One region of the Nocardia sp. CDC519 genome, then DNA from elsewhere that is predicted to be linked to it. Evidence: riboswitches for the same ligand, from Rfam matches in the RefSeq annotation. Region 1 holds a riboswitch; each other region holds the start of a gene.
What was found. A riboswitch is a leader RNA that binds a small molecule or an ion and turns the genes downstream of it on or off. The one in region 1 is predicted to bind S-adenosylmethionine.
Positions count from the first base shown of each region.

Region 2: linked by a shared signal. The riboswitch ahead of AC5W7N_RS29625 (PLP-dependent transferase) and the one ahead of AC5W7N_RS06640 (rhodanese-like domain-containing protein) in region 1 are both predicted to bind S-adenosylmethionine.
Region 3: linked by a shared signal. The riboswitch ahead of AC5W7N_RS02905 (aminotransferase class V-fold PLP-dependent enzyme) and the one ahead of AC5W7N_RS06640 (rhodanese-like domain-containing protein) in region 1 are both predicted to bind S-adenosylmethionine.
Region 4: linked by a shared signal. The riboswitch ahead of AC5W7N_RS23240 (ABC transporter substrate-binding protein) and the one ahead of AC5W7N_RS06640 (rhodanese-like domain-containing protein) in region 1 are both predicted to bind S-adenosylmethionine.

Region 1 covers NZ_CM183377.1:1,481,487-1,485,722, reverse strand. Annotated here, with positions in the region: gene AC5W7N_RS06655 (MarR family winged helix-turn-helix transcriptional regulator) at 1-203, opposite strand, end outside; gene AC5W7N_RS06650 (DJ-1/PfpI family protein) at 200-838, opposite strand; gene AC5W7N_RS06645 (O-succinylhomoserine sulfhydrylase) at 953-2,167, opposite strand; gene AC5W7N_RS06640 (rhodanese-like domain-containing protein) at 2,164-2,580, opposite strand; SAM riboswitch class IV at 2,600-2,714, opposite strand; gene AC5W7N_RS06635 (Rv0361 family membrane protein) at 2,780-3,250, opposite strand; gene AC5W7N_RS06630 (FAD-dependent oxidoreductase) at 3,416-4,236, shown strand, end outside.
Region 2 covers NZ_CM183377.1:6,437,888-6,442,123, reverse strand. Annotated here, with positions in the region: gene AC5W7N_RS29635 (M20/M25/M40 family metallo-hydrolase) at 1-1,182, shown strand, start outside; gene AC5W7N_RS29630 (YbhB/YbcL family Raf kinase inhibitor-like protein) at 1,205-1,732, shown strand; gene AC5W7N_RS29625 (PLP-dependent transferase) at 1,717-2,328, opposite strand; SAM riboswitch class IV at 2,416-2,526, opposite strand; gene AC5W7N_RS29620 (NADP-dependent isocitrate dehydrogenase) at 2,818-4,035, shown strand; gene AC5W7N_RS29615 (NAD(P)-dependent oxidoreductase) at 4,179-4,236, opposite strand, start outside.
Region 3 covers NZ_CM183377.1:666,128-670,363, reverse strand. Annotated here, with positions in the region: gene AC5W7N_RS02910 (Pls/PosA family non-ribosomal peptide synthetase) at 1-1,216, opposite strand, end outside; SAM riboswitch class IV at 1,420-1,533, shown strand; gene AC5W7N_RS02905 (aminotransferase class V-fold PLP-dependent enzyme) at 1,579-2,898, shown strand; gene AC5W7N_RS02900 (flavin reductase family protein) at 3,087-3,557, opposite strand; gene AC5W7N_RS02895 (YbaK/EbsC family protein) at 3,684-4,157, opposite strand.
Region 4 covers NZ_CM183377.1:5,152,736-5,156,971, forward strand. Annotated here, with positions in the region: gene AC5W7N_RS23230 (LppM family (lipo)protein) at 1-383, shown strand, start outside; gene AC5W7N_RS23235 (glycosyltransferase family 2 protein) at 419-1,636, shown strand; SAM riboswitch class I at 1,825-1,918, shown strand; gene AC5W7N_RS23240 (ABC transporter substrate-binding protein) at 1,996-3,624, shown strand; gene AC5W7N_RS23245 (ABC transporter permease) at 3,621-4,236, shown strand, end outside.

The DNA.
Region 1 (4,236 bases):
CGGGCGATGCCGGCGACCGACTGCGGCCCGCGCAGCACGGCGCCGAGCACCTGCCACCAGGCCGCCGTCATCCCGGCCGGGGCGGCCAATTCCTCGGCGATGGCGAGGAATTGGCCGTTCAAGCGGAATGTGGTGATCGCCGCGGTACTGAACAGATCCTGCTCGGCATGGGCGGCGACAGACCGGCCGGAATCGACACTCACGAGGCCGCCGCCTTGGCCTCCCACTCGGCCAGCACGGGGTACGCGGACGCATCGCTCTTGGCGAACAGCCGGTACCAGGCATCGAGCACCTGCGGCTCGAACAGGTCGAGCCTGGCGAAGATCTCCCGGGCGAATTCCCATGGCGCGGAGGGGCCCGCGGTGATCAGGTCACCATCGGTGACCGCGGGCGCGTCGACATAGTTGGCCGCCCCGGCATATCCGCTCGCGGCGAGGTATTCGGCGGCGCCGCTGGTGTGCCGGCGCTCATCGAGCAGGCCCTCTTTGGCGAGGCCGAAGGTGGCACCGCAGATGGCGGCGACCGGAACGCCCGCTTCGAGGAACTTCCGCGCCGCGTAGGCGAAACCACTGAGTCCGCCGCGGTCCCACAGTTCCGATCCCGGCAGGATCAGCAGCGCACTGTCGGCGGCGTCGAGTTCGGCCAGCGCCAGATCCGGCACGATGCGCATCCCGCCCATGGTGGTCACGGTCTCGCCCATCGGCGCGACAGTGCGGACCTGAAAGCTACCGGGTTCGCGCTGCAAACCCACGTTGTGGTTGATCTGCGCGATCGCCGCACCCACTTCCCAGTCGGCGAGCAGATCGTAAACGGCTACGTGCACTGTCTTCGTGGTCATGACAGTATGCTGTCATGTTTGACAGGATGCTGTCAATACCTCGGATGTGAAAAAGGGCCGGCACCACCGGGCACCGGCCCTTTCCGCAGCGTACGGACGCCGCGGCGAGCGAACTCAGCTCAGCGCGTGCTCCAGATCGCCGAGCAGATCCTCCACATCCTCTAGCCCCACCGAGATGCGCACGACACCGTCGCTGAGCCCGATGGTGGCGCGTCCCTCCGGCCCCATCGCGCGATGGGTTGTGGTGGCCGGATGGGTGATCAGGGTCTTCGCATCACCCAGGTTGTTGGACAGGTCGACGATGCGCAGCCGGTTCAGCACCTCGAAGGCGCGCTTCTTCGCCTCGTGCTCGGGCGCCTTCAACTCGAAGGTGACAACGGTGCCGCCGCCGCTCATCTGACTCGCGGCCAGGTCGTATTGCGGATGCGATTCCAGGAACGGGTATTTCACCCAGCTGACAGCGTCGTTGCCCTCCAGGAACCGCGCGATCCGCAGGGCGGATTCGGTCGAATGCTTCACCCGCAGCGGCATCGTCTCCAGGCCCTTGAGCAGCGTCCAGGCGTTGAACGGGCTGAGCGCGGGGCCGGTGTGGCGCATCAGATTCTTGACCGGCCCGCCGATGTAATCCGCGGAACCGAGGATCGCACCGCCGAGCACCCGGCCCTGCCCGTCGATGTGCTTGGTGCCCGAATACACCACCACATCGGCACCGAGCTCGAAGCCGCGTTGCAGCAGGGGCGTAGCGAAGACGTTGTCCAGCACCACTTTCGCGCCCGCCGCATGGGCCAGCTCGCTCACCCGGCGCACGTCGACCAGGGTCTGCATCGGGTTGGCAGGGGTCTCGAAGAACACCGCGGTGGTCGGCACCGACAGCGCCTGCTCCCACTGGTCGAGATCCTCGCCGTCGACGAACACCGTCTCCACGCCCCAGCGCGGCAGAATCTCGTTGCACACCACGAAACACGAACCGAACAGACTGCGCGCGGCCACCAGCCGGTCACCCGCACCGAGCAGCGCGCCCAGCGCGGTGAAGACCGCTGCCATGCCGCTGGCGGTGGCGAAGCACGCTTCGGCGCCGTCGATCAGCCGCATCCGCTCCTCGAAGGTGGCGACCGTCGGATTGCCGTAGCGGGAGTAGACGAAATGCTCGACGTCACCGGTGAACGCCGCCTCGGCCGCCTCCGCACTCTCGTAGACGAAGCCCGAGGTCAGGTAGAGCGCTTCGGAGGTCTCCTCGAACCCAGAGCGCCGCAGGCCGCCGCGCACGCCGAGGGTGGCCGGACCGACGCCCTCCGGCAGCGGCCGGTCGAACGCACCGCCGGTGATCACGACTGCCGCCAGGGCAGGCCGTCGGCACGCCAGCCGGCGCTACCGCGGTGACCGAACTCGTCGAGCGGGCCCTCGAACCCCTCGCTGACGTTGTACGACGGCTCGATGCCCGCGCTGGTCGCCAGGCTGGCGGCATGCGCCGAACGCTGGCCGGAGCGACACAGGAACACCACCGGGGCATCCGGGTCACGCCCGTCGAGGATGGTGCGCAGCTGCTGGGCGAACTCGGGATTACGCGCGCCGGTGCCGTCGACCCATTCGATCAGCACGGTCTGCCGGTCGATGGCGCTGGTGTCGGGGATGCCGACGAATTTCCATTCGGCCTCGGTCCGCACGTCCACCAGAACCGCCCGGGGATCGTCGCGCAATATCTCCCACGCCTGTTTCGGAGTGATGTCGCCGGCATAAGTCATGTGTGGCACCTTCCTCGAGAATCCGCACTTGCCGCATCTGGCTTCGATGCGCGCCAGGTCGTCACCCGGAGCACCCCACCGCGGAGGAGGGTTGCCGGCCAGCAAGCCGGGGCTTGACGCTGGCACTCATGACCTGAAATGAGATTGCCTGGCCGGGGGTTGCCCTGTCAAACCCCCGATCAGGGCCTTGCGCTGGGGTTCAGTGGCAGACCAGCCAGGTGTTGTCGACCCGTTTCAGGGTCCAGTTCCCGGCTGCCTCGGCGCCATCGACCTTGCTGGTGACGGTGGCGGTCGCGCGGTCGCCCTCGACCTTCAGATCCTCGAGTTTCGTGATTTCTACGGCTTTTCCGGTCTCGCCTTCGTCCAGCCTGCCCGCCATCGGCGAGCGCTTCGGATCGAAGTCCGGGCACACCGCCTCCTCCGGCGGAAGCAGGCCGTAGCGCGAACTCACCTCACCGAAGTCACGCACCGCGGCGGCTACCCGGTCGGCCTCTGTGACATTTTTCTCAACCGGCGAGACCAGCTCGGCGATGACGATGACGGCGAGCACGAGCGCCGCGATCACCGCGGCGATGATGAACGGCGCCATCGACCGGGTCGAATCGCCGGATTCGGGCTCGTCGCCCGGTTCGCGCCGGGCCGCGCCCGGATCTGGCTGCTGATCGCTCATGAGCTGATGATCCCTTGGTCCCCCGAGGCCACTCGCGAGGCCCCCGATAGAATCGGCGGGATCGCGGCCGGTGCCGTGCAGGTGAAATCCAGCCGTGCGTCAAGTTAGCCTAAGCTAAACACCGACGCCCATTAACTGTCTCGACCAATAAGGTGCGCGTAAACGATGACCGAACAGACCGCAGCTGCACGCCCGCTCCGCATCGCGATCGTGGGTGCCGGACCGGCCGGTATCTACGCCGCCGACGCGTTGATGAAGTCGGATGCGGATGTGTCCATCGACCTCTATGAGCGCATGCCGGCGCCGTTCGGCCTGATCCGCTACGGCGTCGCCCCCGACCACCCGCGCATCAAGGGCATCATCACCGCCCTGCACAAGGTGCTCGACAAGCCGCAGGTTCGCCTGCTCGGCAATATCGATTACGGCTCCGACATCACCCTCGACGACCTGCGGGTCTACTACGACGCGGTGATCTTCTCCACCGGCGCCAACGCCGACCGCGCCCTGCCGATCCCCGGTATCGACCTGGACGGCTCCTACGGCGCCGCCGACTTCGTCTCCTGGTACGACGGCCACCCGGATGTGCCGCGCACCTGGCCGCTGGATGCGGAGAAGGTCGCCGTCCTCGGTGTCGGCAACGTCGCGCTGGACATCGCGCGCGTGCTGGCCAAGACCGGCGACGAACTGCTGCCCACGGAGATCCCGCCGAACGTCTACAAGGGCCTCAAGGAGAACAAGGCCGTCGAGGTGCACGTCTTCGGGCGTCGCGGCCCGGCGCAGGCCAAGTTCACCCCGCTGGAGCTGCGCGAACTGGATCATTCGCCGACCATCGAGGTCATCGTCGATCCCGAGGACATCGACTACGACGAGGGCTCCGAGGCCGCGCGCCGCCACTCCAAGCAGGTCGACATGGTCGCCAACACCCTCGAGCAGTGGGCCATCCGCGATCAGGGCAACCGCCCGCACCGGCTCTACCTGCACTTCTT
Region 2 (4,236 bases), 1.6 Mb from region 1:
ACCACCGAATACGTCGAATCCGGTGCGCCGGGTCGCGGCAACGTCTTCGCCCGCCTGCCCGGTGCCGATTCCTCCCGGGGCGCGCTGCTCATGCACGGGCACCTGGATGTGGTGCCCGCCCGCGCCGAGGATTGGAGCGTGCATCCGTTCTCCGGCGCGGTCCGCGACGGCTATGTGTGGGGCCGCGGTGCGGTCGATATGAAGGACATGGTCGGGATGATGCTGGCGGTGGCACGCCAGTTCAAGATCGAGGGCACCGTCCCGCCGCGCGATCTGGTGTTCGCCTTCCTCGCCGACGAGGAGAACGGCGGCAAATGGGGCTCGCACTGGCTGGTCGACAATCGCCCCGACCTGTTCGACGGCATCACCGAAGCGGTCGGGGAGGTGGGTGGTTTCTCGCTGACGGTGCCGCGCCCCGACGGCGGGGAGCGGCGGCTGTATCTGGTGGAGACCGCGGAAAAAGGTTTGGGGTGGATGCGGTTGCGGGCCAAGGCCCGCGCCGGGCACGGCTCGTTCCTGCACGAAGACAATGCCGTCACCATCCTCGCCGGCGCCGTCGCACGCCTGGGCACCCACACCTTCCCGCTGGTGATCTCGGATTCGGTGGCGGAGTTCCTGGCCGCGGTGTCGCAGGAATCGGGCCTCGACTTCGACCCGCACAGCCCCGACATCGAAGGCACCCTGGCCAAACTGGGCTCGATCGCGCGGATCATCGGTGCCACCCTGCGCGATACCGCCAATCCGACGATGCTCGACGCCGGCTACAAGGCCAACGTCATCCCGCAGACGGCGGAGGCGGTGGTGGACTGTCGGGTGGTGCCCGGCCGGCAGGCCGCCTTCGAACGCGAGGTCGACGAACTCATCGGCCCGGATGTGGAACGGGAGTGGATCACCAAACTCGACTCCTACGAAACCACCTTCGACGGCCACCTCGTCGACGCCATGAACGAGGCGATCCTCGCCCACGACCCGCAGGGCCGCACCGTGCCCTACATGCTGTCGGGCGGCACCGACGCGAAAGCGTTCGCCCGCTTGGGGATCCGCTGCTTCGGCTTCGCGCCGCTGCGGCTGCCGCCGGAACTGGACTTCGCGGCCCTGTTCCACGGCGTCGACGAACGGGTCCCGGTCGACGCCCTCGAATTCGGCACCCAGGTGCTGGAACACTTCCTGTTGCACAGCTGAACCGATCCGAGATGAGGAGCCAATGAGCTACAACCCCTATGACGCTCTCCCGCAGGTCCCGTCCTTCACCGTGACCTCCGACGATGTGGCCGACGGCCAGAGGTTCGGCAACGACCAGGTCAGCGGCGTGTTCGGGGCCGGAGGCAAGGATGTGTCGCCGCAGCTGTCGTGGTCGGGTTTCCCCGACGGAACCAAGAGCTTCGGCGTCACCGTCTTCGACCCCGACGCACCGACGGCCTCCGGTTTCTGGCATTGGGCCGTGGCGAACATCCCCGCCACGGTGACGTCGCTGCCGGCCGGTGCGGGCAGCCAGGGCGGTGAACTGCCAACGGGTGCGGTGCAATTGCGCAACGACGGCGGCTTCGCCGGCTTCGTCGGCGCCGCCCCACCTTCCGGGCACGGACCGCACCGCTACTTCATCGTCGTGCACGCCGTCGACGTCGACTCCCTCGACATCCCCGCCGACGCCAGCCCGGCCTTCCTCGGTTTCAACCTGTTCTCCCATACCCTCGCCCGCGCCACCCTGGTCGCCACCTACGAGCAGAACTGAGCAGGACAGGCGACGGTGTTATCGACGATCAACGGCACCCCGGCCGCGTGCGCGACCTCGGCGATACCGGGAATGTCGAAGACCACGCTGCTGGGGTTGGCGATGGTCTCACCGAAGAACGCCTTGGTGTTCGGGCGCACCGCGGCCCGCCACTGCTCGAGATCGTCGGGATCGTCGACGAAGGAGACCTCGATCCCGAGCTTGGGCAGGCTGTAGCGGAACAGGTTGTAGGTGCCGCCGTACAGGTGCGGGCTGGACACGATGTGATCACCCGCGCCCGCGAGGTTCAAGATCGCATAGGTCTCCGCGGCCTGCCCCGACGCCACCAACAACGCCGCAACCCCACCCTCGAGCGCGGCGATCCGCTGCTCCACCACATCCTGGGTGGGATTCATGATCCGGGTATAGATATTGCCCGGCTCGGCCAACCCGAACAACGCCGCCGCATGATCGGTATCACGAAAGGCATACGACGTCGTCTGATAAATCGGCAACGCGCGGGCGCCGGTGCTGTCGTCGGGCGCTTGTCCGGCGTGGATCTGCTTGGTCTCGAAAGACCAGGTCGCGGTCGGATCGGGCGCTGTGGCGTCGGTCAAGGAAGGCTCCAAAGGTTGTTCGCCGGGATTACGGGGTTATCTGTGCGCGAGCGACAAACAACAACAACACATCTCGGTGACCTCCTACGCGCGCGCTTGCTTCCGACTCTCGGAAGCCCGGTCCTCACCCGGAGCACCCCACCGCTGCAGGAGGGTTGCCGTCCAGCTAGCCGGGGCTTTGCACTGGCTCTCATGACCTGACCGACATCGTAACCGGCGCCATGTCGCGGACCGAACCCCGGCTTCCCATGTCCGGGATCGGAGGCGAGTGACCTGCGGCGGAATCGACGGCGGAGCGTAATCCGCCTCACACCCTGCCCTACCCGCGCGGTGAGATAGCCACCAGCAGTACGCTTGTCTTGTTTGCACCAGACGTCTCGCGGACAACACGAGGCGTATACGTTGTCTGTTGAACAGCTGGGGTCCGCTCACAAGCGTGTTCGCCTGGCCGTGCAATGAGGGCACCATCCTAGGAGGACACGAAGATCCATGTCCAAGATCAAGGTTGAAGGCACCGTCGTAGAACTCGACGGCGACGAGATGACCCGGATCATCTGGCAGTTCATCAAGGACAAGCTGATCCACCCCTATCTCGATGTGAACCTCGAGTACTACGACCTCGGCATCGAGTACCGCGACAAGACCGACGACCAGGTCACGGTCGACGCGGCGAACGCCATCAAGAAGCACGGCGTCGGCGTGAAGTGTGCCACCATCACCCCCGACGAGGCCCGGGTCGAAGAGTTCGGTCTCAAGAAGATGTGGCGCTCGCCCAACGGCACCATCCGCAACATTCTCGGCGGCACGATCTTCCGCGCGCCGATCATCATCTCCAACGTTCCGCGCCTGGTGCCCGGTTGGACCAAGCCGATCATCATCGGCCGTCACGCCTTCGGCGACCAGTACCGCGCCACCGACTTCAAGGTCTTCCAGGGCGGCACCGTCACCCTGACCTTCACCCCCGACGACGGCAGTGAGCCGATCGTGCACGAGGTCGTGAAGATGCCCGAGGACGGCGGCGTCGTCATGGGTATGTACAACTTCAAGAAGTCGATCGAGGACTTCGCGCGGGCGTCGTTCAACTACGGCCTGCAGCAGAACTACCCGGTCTACATGTCGACGAAGAACACCATCCTGAAGGCCTACGACGGCATGTTCAAGGACACCTTCCAGGAGATCTTCGACGCCGAGTTCAAGAGCCAGTTCGACGCCGCGGGCCTGACCTACGAGCACCGCCTGATCGACGACATGGTCGCCTCCTCCATGAAGTGGGAGGGCGGCTACGTCTGGGCCTGCAAGAACTACGACGGCGACGTGCAGTCCGACACGGTGGCGCAGGGCTTCGGCTCACTGGGCCTGATGACCTCGGTGCTGCTGACCCCGGACGGCCAGACCTGCGAGGCCGAGGCCGCGCACGGCACCGTCACCCGGCACTACCGCCAGCACCAGCAGGGCAAGCCGACCTCGACCAACCCGATCGCGTCGATCTTCGCCTGGACTCGTGGTCTCGAGCACCGCGGCAAGCTGGACAATACCCCCGAGGTGATCGGCTTCGCGCAGACCCTCGAGGACGTCGTCATCAAGACCGTCGAGGGTGGTCAGATGACCAAGGACCTCGCGCTGCTCGTCGGCGGTGACCAGGGCTACCTGACCACCGAGGAGTTCTTGGCCGCGCTGGACGCCAACCTGGCGCGCGCCCTCCGCTGAGCCGGTTTCGGCAGACCGAACCGCTCGACAGGACCGCTGCCGGCCGTGCGGCGCCCCTACCGAGGCGCTGCGGCCGGCGACATGGTCCGGCTGAAAACGGGCACCCCGCACATCATGCGGGGTGCCCGAAGTGTTTTCCGGGGTCAGTGCACGGCGGCCGGACGCCCGGCGAGCAACCCGGTGACGGCGGCGGTGAAGCTG
Region 3 (4,236 bases), 820 kb from region 1:
CGATGAAGACCAGTCCGGCCTTGTCGTTGCGCACCAGATCGCCGCTGCGGTAGGCGCGTTCCCAGCCGAGGGAGGCCAGCGGCGCGTACTTCTCGGCGTCCTTGGCCGGATCCAGATAGCGGGCCAGGCCGACGCCGCCGATCACCAGTTCGCCGGATTCGCCCTCGCCCACCGGATTACCGGCGGCGTCGACGACGGCCAGATCCCAGCCGTCCAGCGGCAAACCGATGCGCACCGGCCAGTTCCCGTCCAGCAGCGCCGCGCACGCGACGACGGTGGTTTCGGTGGGGCCGTAGGTGTTCCACACCTCGCGTTCGGATTCCGGGTCGCCCGCCAGACGTTCGGCCAGCTCCGGCGGCACGGCCTCGCCGCCGAAGATGAGCAGCCGCACCGGTTCCAGCGCTTCGGCGGGCCAGGTCGCCGCCAGCGTCGGCACGGTGGAGACGACGCTGATCTCGTGCCGCACCAGCCACGGACCGAGATCGGCGCCGGTGCGCACCAGCGCGCGAGGTGCGGGGACCAGACAGCCGCCGTGCCGCCAGGCCAGCCACATCTCCTCACAGGAGGCGTCGAAGGCCACCGACAGTCCGGCCAGCACCCGGTCGCCGGGGCCGATCGGGGCATCGCGGAGGAACAACCGGGCCTCGGCGTCGACCAGGGCGGCAGCGTTGCGATGGGTTACCGCAACACCTTTCGGCGTGCCGGTGGAGCCGGAGGTGAAGATGATCCAGGCGTCGTCGGCGGGGGAGGGCTGCTGCGGCCCGTCGGGTTGCCCATCGTTTGCCGTGCTGGCGTGCTCGGTCGCTTCGATCCCGGCGGCGGTGACGATCGCGGTGACCCGCGCCTCGCCGAAGACCAGGCGGGCGCGTTCGTCGGGATCGTCGGCGTCCACGGGTACGTAGGCCGCGCCCGCGTGCAGTACCGCGAGAATCGTGACGTAGAGCTCACGGGTACCGGACGGCATCCGCACCCCGACGCGGTCGCCGCGCCGCACCCCCGCCGCGCCGAGGCGCTCGACCGTCGCGGCGATCTCGGCGAGGAGCTCGGTGTAGGTGAGGGCGGTATCGCCGTCGTCGATGGCGGGGGCGTCCGGATGGGCACGTGCCGTCTCGGCGAGGATGTCGACCAGCGTTCGCGCAGGTGGGGCGAGGGTCGAACGTAGCAGCGGATCGAGCTCCTGGACCGAACCATCGGTGTCGATCTGCGGCTGGAGCATCACGTCCGGCCCACCTTCCTCAGCACTGTCCGGCAGTAACCATGTTCGGCGGTACGGCCTCACCAACTAATTCTCGAAGACGGTTGTTTCATACGAGGGTTACCAATGGGCAAACGGAAAACACCCCGGTGACCAGTAGTCAACGGTACCCGCAGCGCGGGACGGGTTGACAGCGGCGCGGCCGGTCTGCCAATCTCGCCACAGGTCATGAGTGCCAGCGTCAAGCCCCGGCTTGCTGGCCGGCAACCCTCCTCCGCGGTGGGGTGCTCCGGGTGACGACCGGGCCGACGCCCGACCGGGCGCGGCAAGCGCGGACTCGACGAATCCTCTTTCGCGGGTCCCTAAGCCGATGGGATGACGTGATGACCGCTGTGTTCGATCAGACCTGTGCCGCCCTCGCCAGGGTCTCCGGAGACGACCTCCAGGTACCCCTCGTACAGGGCGGGACCTGCACTTACGCCAATTTCGACTATGCCGCGAGCGCGCCCGCGCTGGCTCAGGTCGCCGACCGGGTGCAGCGGCTGCTGCCGCTCTACGCCAGCGTGCACCGCGGCGCCGGCTACGCCTCGCGGATCTCCACCGAATGCTATGAGGCCGCCCGCGGTTCGGTGGCCCGGTTCCTGGATGCGGCAGACGACCAGGTGGTGGTCTTCACCCGCAACACCACCGACTCGCTGAACCTGCTCGCCGCCTGCGTGCCCGGCGACACGGTGGTGCTCGATGTCGAACACCACGCCAATTTCCTGCCCTGGCAACGGCGTGGGCGGCGCGTGGTGGCCGCGGCCGATACCGTCGAGGAGACGATTCGCCGGCTCGTCGCCGAGTTGTGCGCGAAACCGGCTGCGCTGCTGGCGGTTACCGGTGCCTCCAATGTGACCGGGGAAGTGCTGCCGCTGGCCCGGCTGGCCGAGATCGCCCACCAGTGCGGCGCCCGCATCCTGGTCGACGCCGCGCAGCTGGCACCGCATCGGCGAATCAGCCTGCGCGAGTGCGGCATCGATTATCTCGCTTTCTCCGGTCACAAGCTGTACGCGCCGTTCGGCGCGGGGGTGCTGGTGGGTAAGCGGGATTGGCTCGATGCGGCGCCGCCGTACCTGGCCGGCGGTGGTGCGGTGCGTGAGGTGCGCGTCGACGGCACCGAGTGGGCACCCGCGCCGCAACGGCACGAGGCCGGTTCGCCGAATGTGCTCGGTGTCGCGGCCCTGGCCGCTGCCTGCGACGCACTGTCCGAGATCGACGCCGAGCGGGTGATCGCGCACGAACGGCGGCTCGCCGAGCGGCTGCGCGCGGGCTTGTGCGCGATCCCGGGTGTGCGGCTGCTGCGCCTGTGGTCCGACAGCCCCGACACCGTCGGCATCGTCGCCTTCACACTCGACGGTTTCGCACCCGGCCAGGTGGCTGCGTATCTGTCGGCCGAACACGGCATCGGTGTGCGCGACGGCCGGTTCTGCGCGCATCCGCTGCTGGCCAGGCTGGGGCTCGATGGCGCGCTGCGCGCGAGCATCGGCCTCGGCACCGATTCCGCCGACGTGGACCGGCTGGTCTCGGCGGTCGCCGCGCTCGTGCAGGACGGCCCCGCATGGGATTACACCTGCACCAGCGGGCTGTGGAATCCGAGCCCGGAAACCAGGTCGTTCACCGGCGCCGAGGATGCGGGTGCGGCGCCCTGCCTCATCGGCTGACCGCCGGCACCGGCCACCGAGGTGTTGCGGGATTCTGGACGACCCGGTGCGAGCACTGCCGCCATCGCATCGGCCCCGGGGCGCAGCCGCTTGCCGTCACTCCGTGGCACCCTCTGCGCGGAGCGGCTGGGTGCCGGTGCGTGGTCCAGCAGCCGGTCAGAGCAGGCCGGGCAGGTGACCGCGCCGAATCAGTCCTCGTCCAGCGGGGTGGGGCGGTGGTAGCGCCCGTTGTGATACAGCAGCGGCGCGGCCGCCGGCTTCTCCTCGGTGGCGTCGTGCACGCGGGTCACCCGGCCGACGATGAAGGTGTGATCGCCGATGGGAATGCGCTGCTCGACGGTTGTGCGCAGCCAGATCGGCGTACCGTGCAGGACCGGTTCGCCGGTGTCCAGCGTGGTCCACAGCGACCGGTCGGTGAAGCGTTCCTCGGCGCTGCGCGCGAACCGCTGCGCGATATGGCGCTGATGTTCGCCGAGGAAATGGATCACCACCGAATCCGCCTCGCTCATCGCCGCCAGGCTCGACGAGGTGTGCGCGATATTGAACGACACCAGCGGCGGTTCCAGCGACAGCGACGCGAACGAGGTCGCCGTGAACCCGACCGGGCCGTTCGGCGACGACAATGTCACCACCGTCACCCCGGACGGATAGTGCCGCATCGAGGCGCGGTACTGCTCGGCGGTGATGCCGCTCAGGTCGTCGGGCACCCGCAGCCGGGCTTCCGCGGCGGTCGGTTCATGCGCGTCGGTCACATGACGAAACTACTGCCTGCCGCTACACGGGTTTCAGTCCACGTCGATCGGCAGGCCCGCGGTGATGCGTACCAGTTCCCGAAAGGTCGTGCGGAACACCGCATCCGGATGACCGCCGGCCGCCCACAGTTCGCGGTGGTGGGACAGGGCGGTGTCGACCCAGGTGGGAATGTTGGTCGGATGGCCGACGGGGGCGACGGCATCCACGGGATGGCCGGTCACTTCGAGGACGAGCTCGTCGGGGGCGGGCGTGAGGGTGCCTTCCAGCCGTTCGCCGGTGTGGGCGAGATCCACGTCGTGGCCGCCGGAGACCAGCAGCAGCACCGGATCATCGTCGAGCAGGTACAGCCGGGCCAGGGTGATGGCGCCGATGTCGACGCCGAGGGCGCGGGCGGCGTCGGCCGCGGCGGTGGGCCGATCCGGGTGGGTGACGATGACGCCGTGGTGGCCCCGGGCGATCAGGGTGTCCGCGACCCGGCAGGCGACCGGAGGAAGTGACCTGCGCATGAATCCAGGGTAGAGCTAACCGCTTCCGGCTGCCGGGTTCGCGATAACGGGTTCCATCCCACACGGTATCGCCGCCGTT
Region 4 (4,236 bases), 2.9 Mb from region 1:
TGCAGTTCCAGCGCACCGGCGATCTGGTCAGCCTCAATGGCCGCGTCGACCTGAAATCGGTGCCGCCGCACGGCTCGGACGTGCAGTTCAGCATCGCGTTCCCGGCCCGCATCGCTAAGACGAACGGTAATCGTGAGGGCGATTCGGTGGTGTCGTGGAAGCTGCCGCCCGGCGACGTCACCAATATTCGCGCCGAGGTGAGTTACGCCGACCCGAACACCCGCTCGTTCGCCGGCTGGGCAGGCATCGTCGGCGGCATCACCCTGGCCGTGGCGGCCGTGGTGGCGGCGATGGCCTACGTCAACCGCAATCCGGCGCCGCCGAACGCCCCGGAACCGAGCTTCGACCTCGGCCGTTGGTGGCGCGAAGTGCGCAGTAAGTAGGTAAGGGTGTGCCGGCCCGGCGTGGTCGAGCGACGATGACCGGCGGGGCTGGTGGGTTGCGGCGTCGGCGCGCCGCTTCCGATGCGCGAGCGCGGCGCGAACCGCATCCGCTGGTCGCGCGGGCGGTGCGGGTGGGCGCCGGGATCGCGGTGGCGGGATGCGCTGTCGCGGTGGGGAATCTGCTGACGATGCGCCGGTTGCGCCCGGGCCCGCCGGTGCCCGAGCCCGTGGCCGTCTGTGTCCCCGCGCGCGACGAGGCCGAGCGGCTGCCGCGGCTGGTCGCGGATCTGCGCGCGCAGACGGGTGTGCCCGGGTTGCGGGTGCTGATCCTCGATGACGGCTCGACCGATGGCACCGAGACGGCGGCGCGGCACGCGGCCGGCGACGACCCGCGCATCACCGTGCTGCGCTGCGACGACGAACCCGAGCCGGGGTGGACCGGTAAGGCCGCCGCGTGCGCCGGGCTGGCCGAGGCGGCCGCCGCGACCGGCGCCACCGCGTTGATCTTCGTCGATGCCGACGTGCGGCTGGCACCCGCGGCGATCGCCGCGGCGGTGACCGAATTGCGGGCGCGGCGTTGCGCACTGGTCTCGCCCTGGCCGCGGCAACTCGCGCACTCGGCCGCCGAACAACTGGTACAGCCGCTGCTGTGCTGGTCGTGGGCCACGACGCTGCCGATCGCGCTCGCGAACCGGGGTGCGCGCCCGTCGATGGCGGTGGCGTGCGGGCAGTTCCTGGCCTTCGACGCGGCGGCCTACCGAGCCATCGGCGGGCATGCTGCGGTGGCGGGCAGCGTCACCGAGGATCTCGATATCGCCAGGGTGATGCGGCGTCAGGGCCTGCGCACCGAAGTGGTGGCGGCCGGATCGATGGCATGCACTCGCATGTACCGTGATGCGGCCGAACTGGAGGCCGGGTATACGCGGTGGCTCTGGTCGGCCTACGGCGGTTCGGCGGCAGGTGGTTTCGCGGTGGGCGCCGTTGCCGCGCTCGCCTACTGGGTGCCGCCGCTGGCCCTGATCGCCGGGCACGGGCGGGTCCGGCGGATCGGCCTGATGGGCTATGTGGCCGCGGTCGCGGGACGACTCGTGACCTGCCTCCTGGACAGCGGTGCGGCACCCGGTCGCGACGACATCCTCGCCGCGTGCGCCCATCCGGTATCGGTCGCGGCCTACCTCTATCTCTGGGCACGTTCACGCCGCGCCCGGCGGCGCCGGACACTCGTGTGGAAGGGCCGCTCGCTCACGCAGTGAGGCCGAGACCCGTGATCTCACACTCTCCGAGCAGGCGCCCGCGGCACCGTTTCGCACCCCTACCCGACCGCGCACCGGCTCGCCGGACAAGGGCTCAACTCACCCTGATTACTACCATTGTGCTGCGGTTTCCCTGCGACGCATGATGATTCGGCCCGACCGGAGGCCCACCCGGTTCCGGTCCGGCGACACCATCCAGAGCGACCGAGAGACCTGGCTCGCCGACGTCGCAGCAACCCCCCGGTCAACGGGTGCGGGTGCTTCTGCCGGGACCGATGGAGGCACACATGGTCGAGTCCGCAGGCCGCACGTCGCGGCGCCGCGCCGGGCTCGTCGGTCGTGTCAGAAAGGACGACGACATGGCCGTACCCGTCAAGGCGGCTTTTGCCGGCGCGGTGCTCACCGCCGCCGCCACCCTGGCCGCCTGCGGCTCCGGGACCACGACGCCGGGGCCCGACGCGGGCCCTCCGCAGCCGGGCGGGGTGTTGCGCTATGGCCTGTCACAGGCACCGACCTGCGCCGATCCCGCGCAGGCCGGCACCAACCAGACGATCTATGTGACGCGGCAGGTGGTCGATTCGCTGACCGACCAAGATCCCGAGACCGGCGAGTTGCGGCCGTGGCTGGCCACCAGCTGGGAGATCGCCCCGGACGCGAAGACGTTCACCTTCCACCTCGCCGACGGGGTGAGTTTCAGCGACGGCTCACCGCTGACCGCCGACTCGGTGCGCAAGAGCTTCGATTCGATCGTGCGCACCCTCGGCGCCGTCAAGGCACCGCTGGGCAGCAGCTACCTCACCGGCTATGTCGGCACCACGGTGGTCGATCCGTTGACGGCGCGGGTGGAGTTCAGCGCGCCGAATACGCAATTCCTGCAAGCGTCCTCGACGCCGCAGCTCGGCATCCTCGCCGACGCCACCACCGCCTTGCCCGCCGAGGACCGCTGCGCGGGTACGGCGACGGTCGGCTCGGGTCCGTTCACCTACGCCGACTACCGCCAGGACGTCTCCGCCACGCTGGTGAAACGCCCCGGCTACCGCTGGGGCTCGGCGGTGTTCGGCCATCGGGGTGAGGCCTACCTCGACCGCATCGAGTTCACCGTGGTGCCCGAATCCGGGGTGCGGACCGGTTCGCTGTCCTCGGATCAGCTCGATGCGGCCAGCGACGCGCTCCCCCAGGACGCGCCGCAGATCGAGGCCGGCGGCGGCCGGGTGCTCAGCACCCCCAATCCGGGTATCCCGTTCGGATTCCAGCCGAATGTGACCCGTGGACCGTTGCGTGATCCCGACGTGCGCCGTGCGCTGCTCACCGCGATCGACCGGCGCGAGCTCGTCGACACCGTGCTCGGGCCGCAGTTCCGTCCGGCGACCAGTGTGCTCGCTTCCAGAACGCCTGGCTACCAGGATCTTTCCCGGACAGTGGGTTTCGATCCCGACGCCGCGCGGGCCACCCTCGATCGGGCGGGCTGGCTGCCCGGCGCGGACGGCATCCGGGCCAAGGATGGCCAGCGCCTGGGATTCGCGGTGACGTTCAGTCAGGTGTTCGCCGGTAATCAGGCGATCCTCGAACTGATCCAGCAGCAGCTGCGGTCGGTGGGCGTGGACCTCACGCTGGACCTGGTGTCCATTGCCGAGTACACCGCACGGCAGAACAGCAAGGATTTCGACGCGCTGTACTACAACAGCACCCGCGCCGACGGCGACATCCTGCGCACCGGATTCGGCCTGGACGGCCGCAATTTCAATGTCCGCCCGCCGATCCAGGCTCTCGACGACGTGCTCAGCGCACAACTCGGTGCGGTGGACCCACAGGCACGGGCGGCGCTGATCGGGCAGGCACAGCAGCAGATCCTCGATCAGGGACTGTGGATCCCGACCGTCGAGTTGTCGCAGGCCATCGGTGCGGGCCCGGCCGTGCAGGACCTGAAGTTCGACGCCTCGGCACGGTTGCAGTTCTTCGACACCTGGCTGAGCGGACGCCGGCCATGACCCGGTATGTGCTGCTGCGGTGCGTGGCCGCGGTCTGGGTGCTGTGGGCGGCGTTCACCATCTCCTTCGTCGTGCTGTACCTGCTGCCGTCGGATCCGGTGGCCATCGCGGCCGACGGTGGTGGCGGCGGCACCCCGGTGGACGCGGCCGCCCTCGCCGAGATGCGCGCCAGGTACGGCCTGGATCAACCGCTGTGGGAGCAGTACTTGAGTTCGCTGTCGCATGCGGTGCGCGGCGATCTGGGCCGCTCCATCGCCACCGGGCAGCCGGTCACCGAGGCGATCGTCGACGCTCTGCCCTCGACTCTCGCCCTCACCGGGCTTGCCCTGCTGTTCGCCGCGGCCGGCGGCACCGCGCTGGCCTTCGCCACCACCTACACCCGCACACCGTGGCTGCGTTCGGCCCTGGCCGCGCTGCCGCCGGTCGGGGTATCGATGCCGACGTTCTGGACCGCGCTGATCCTGTTGCAGCTGTTCTCCTTTCGCTGGCAGCTGGCGCCCGCGTTCGGTGGGCTGGTGCTGCCGGCAGTGACGCTGGCCATCCCGATCGGGGCGGTGATCGCGCAGGTGCTGGCCGCCGGGCTGGAATCGACGTGGCGGCAGCCGTTCACCG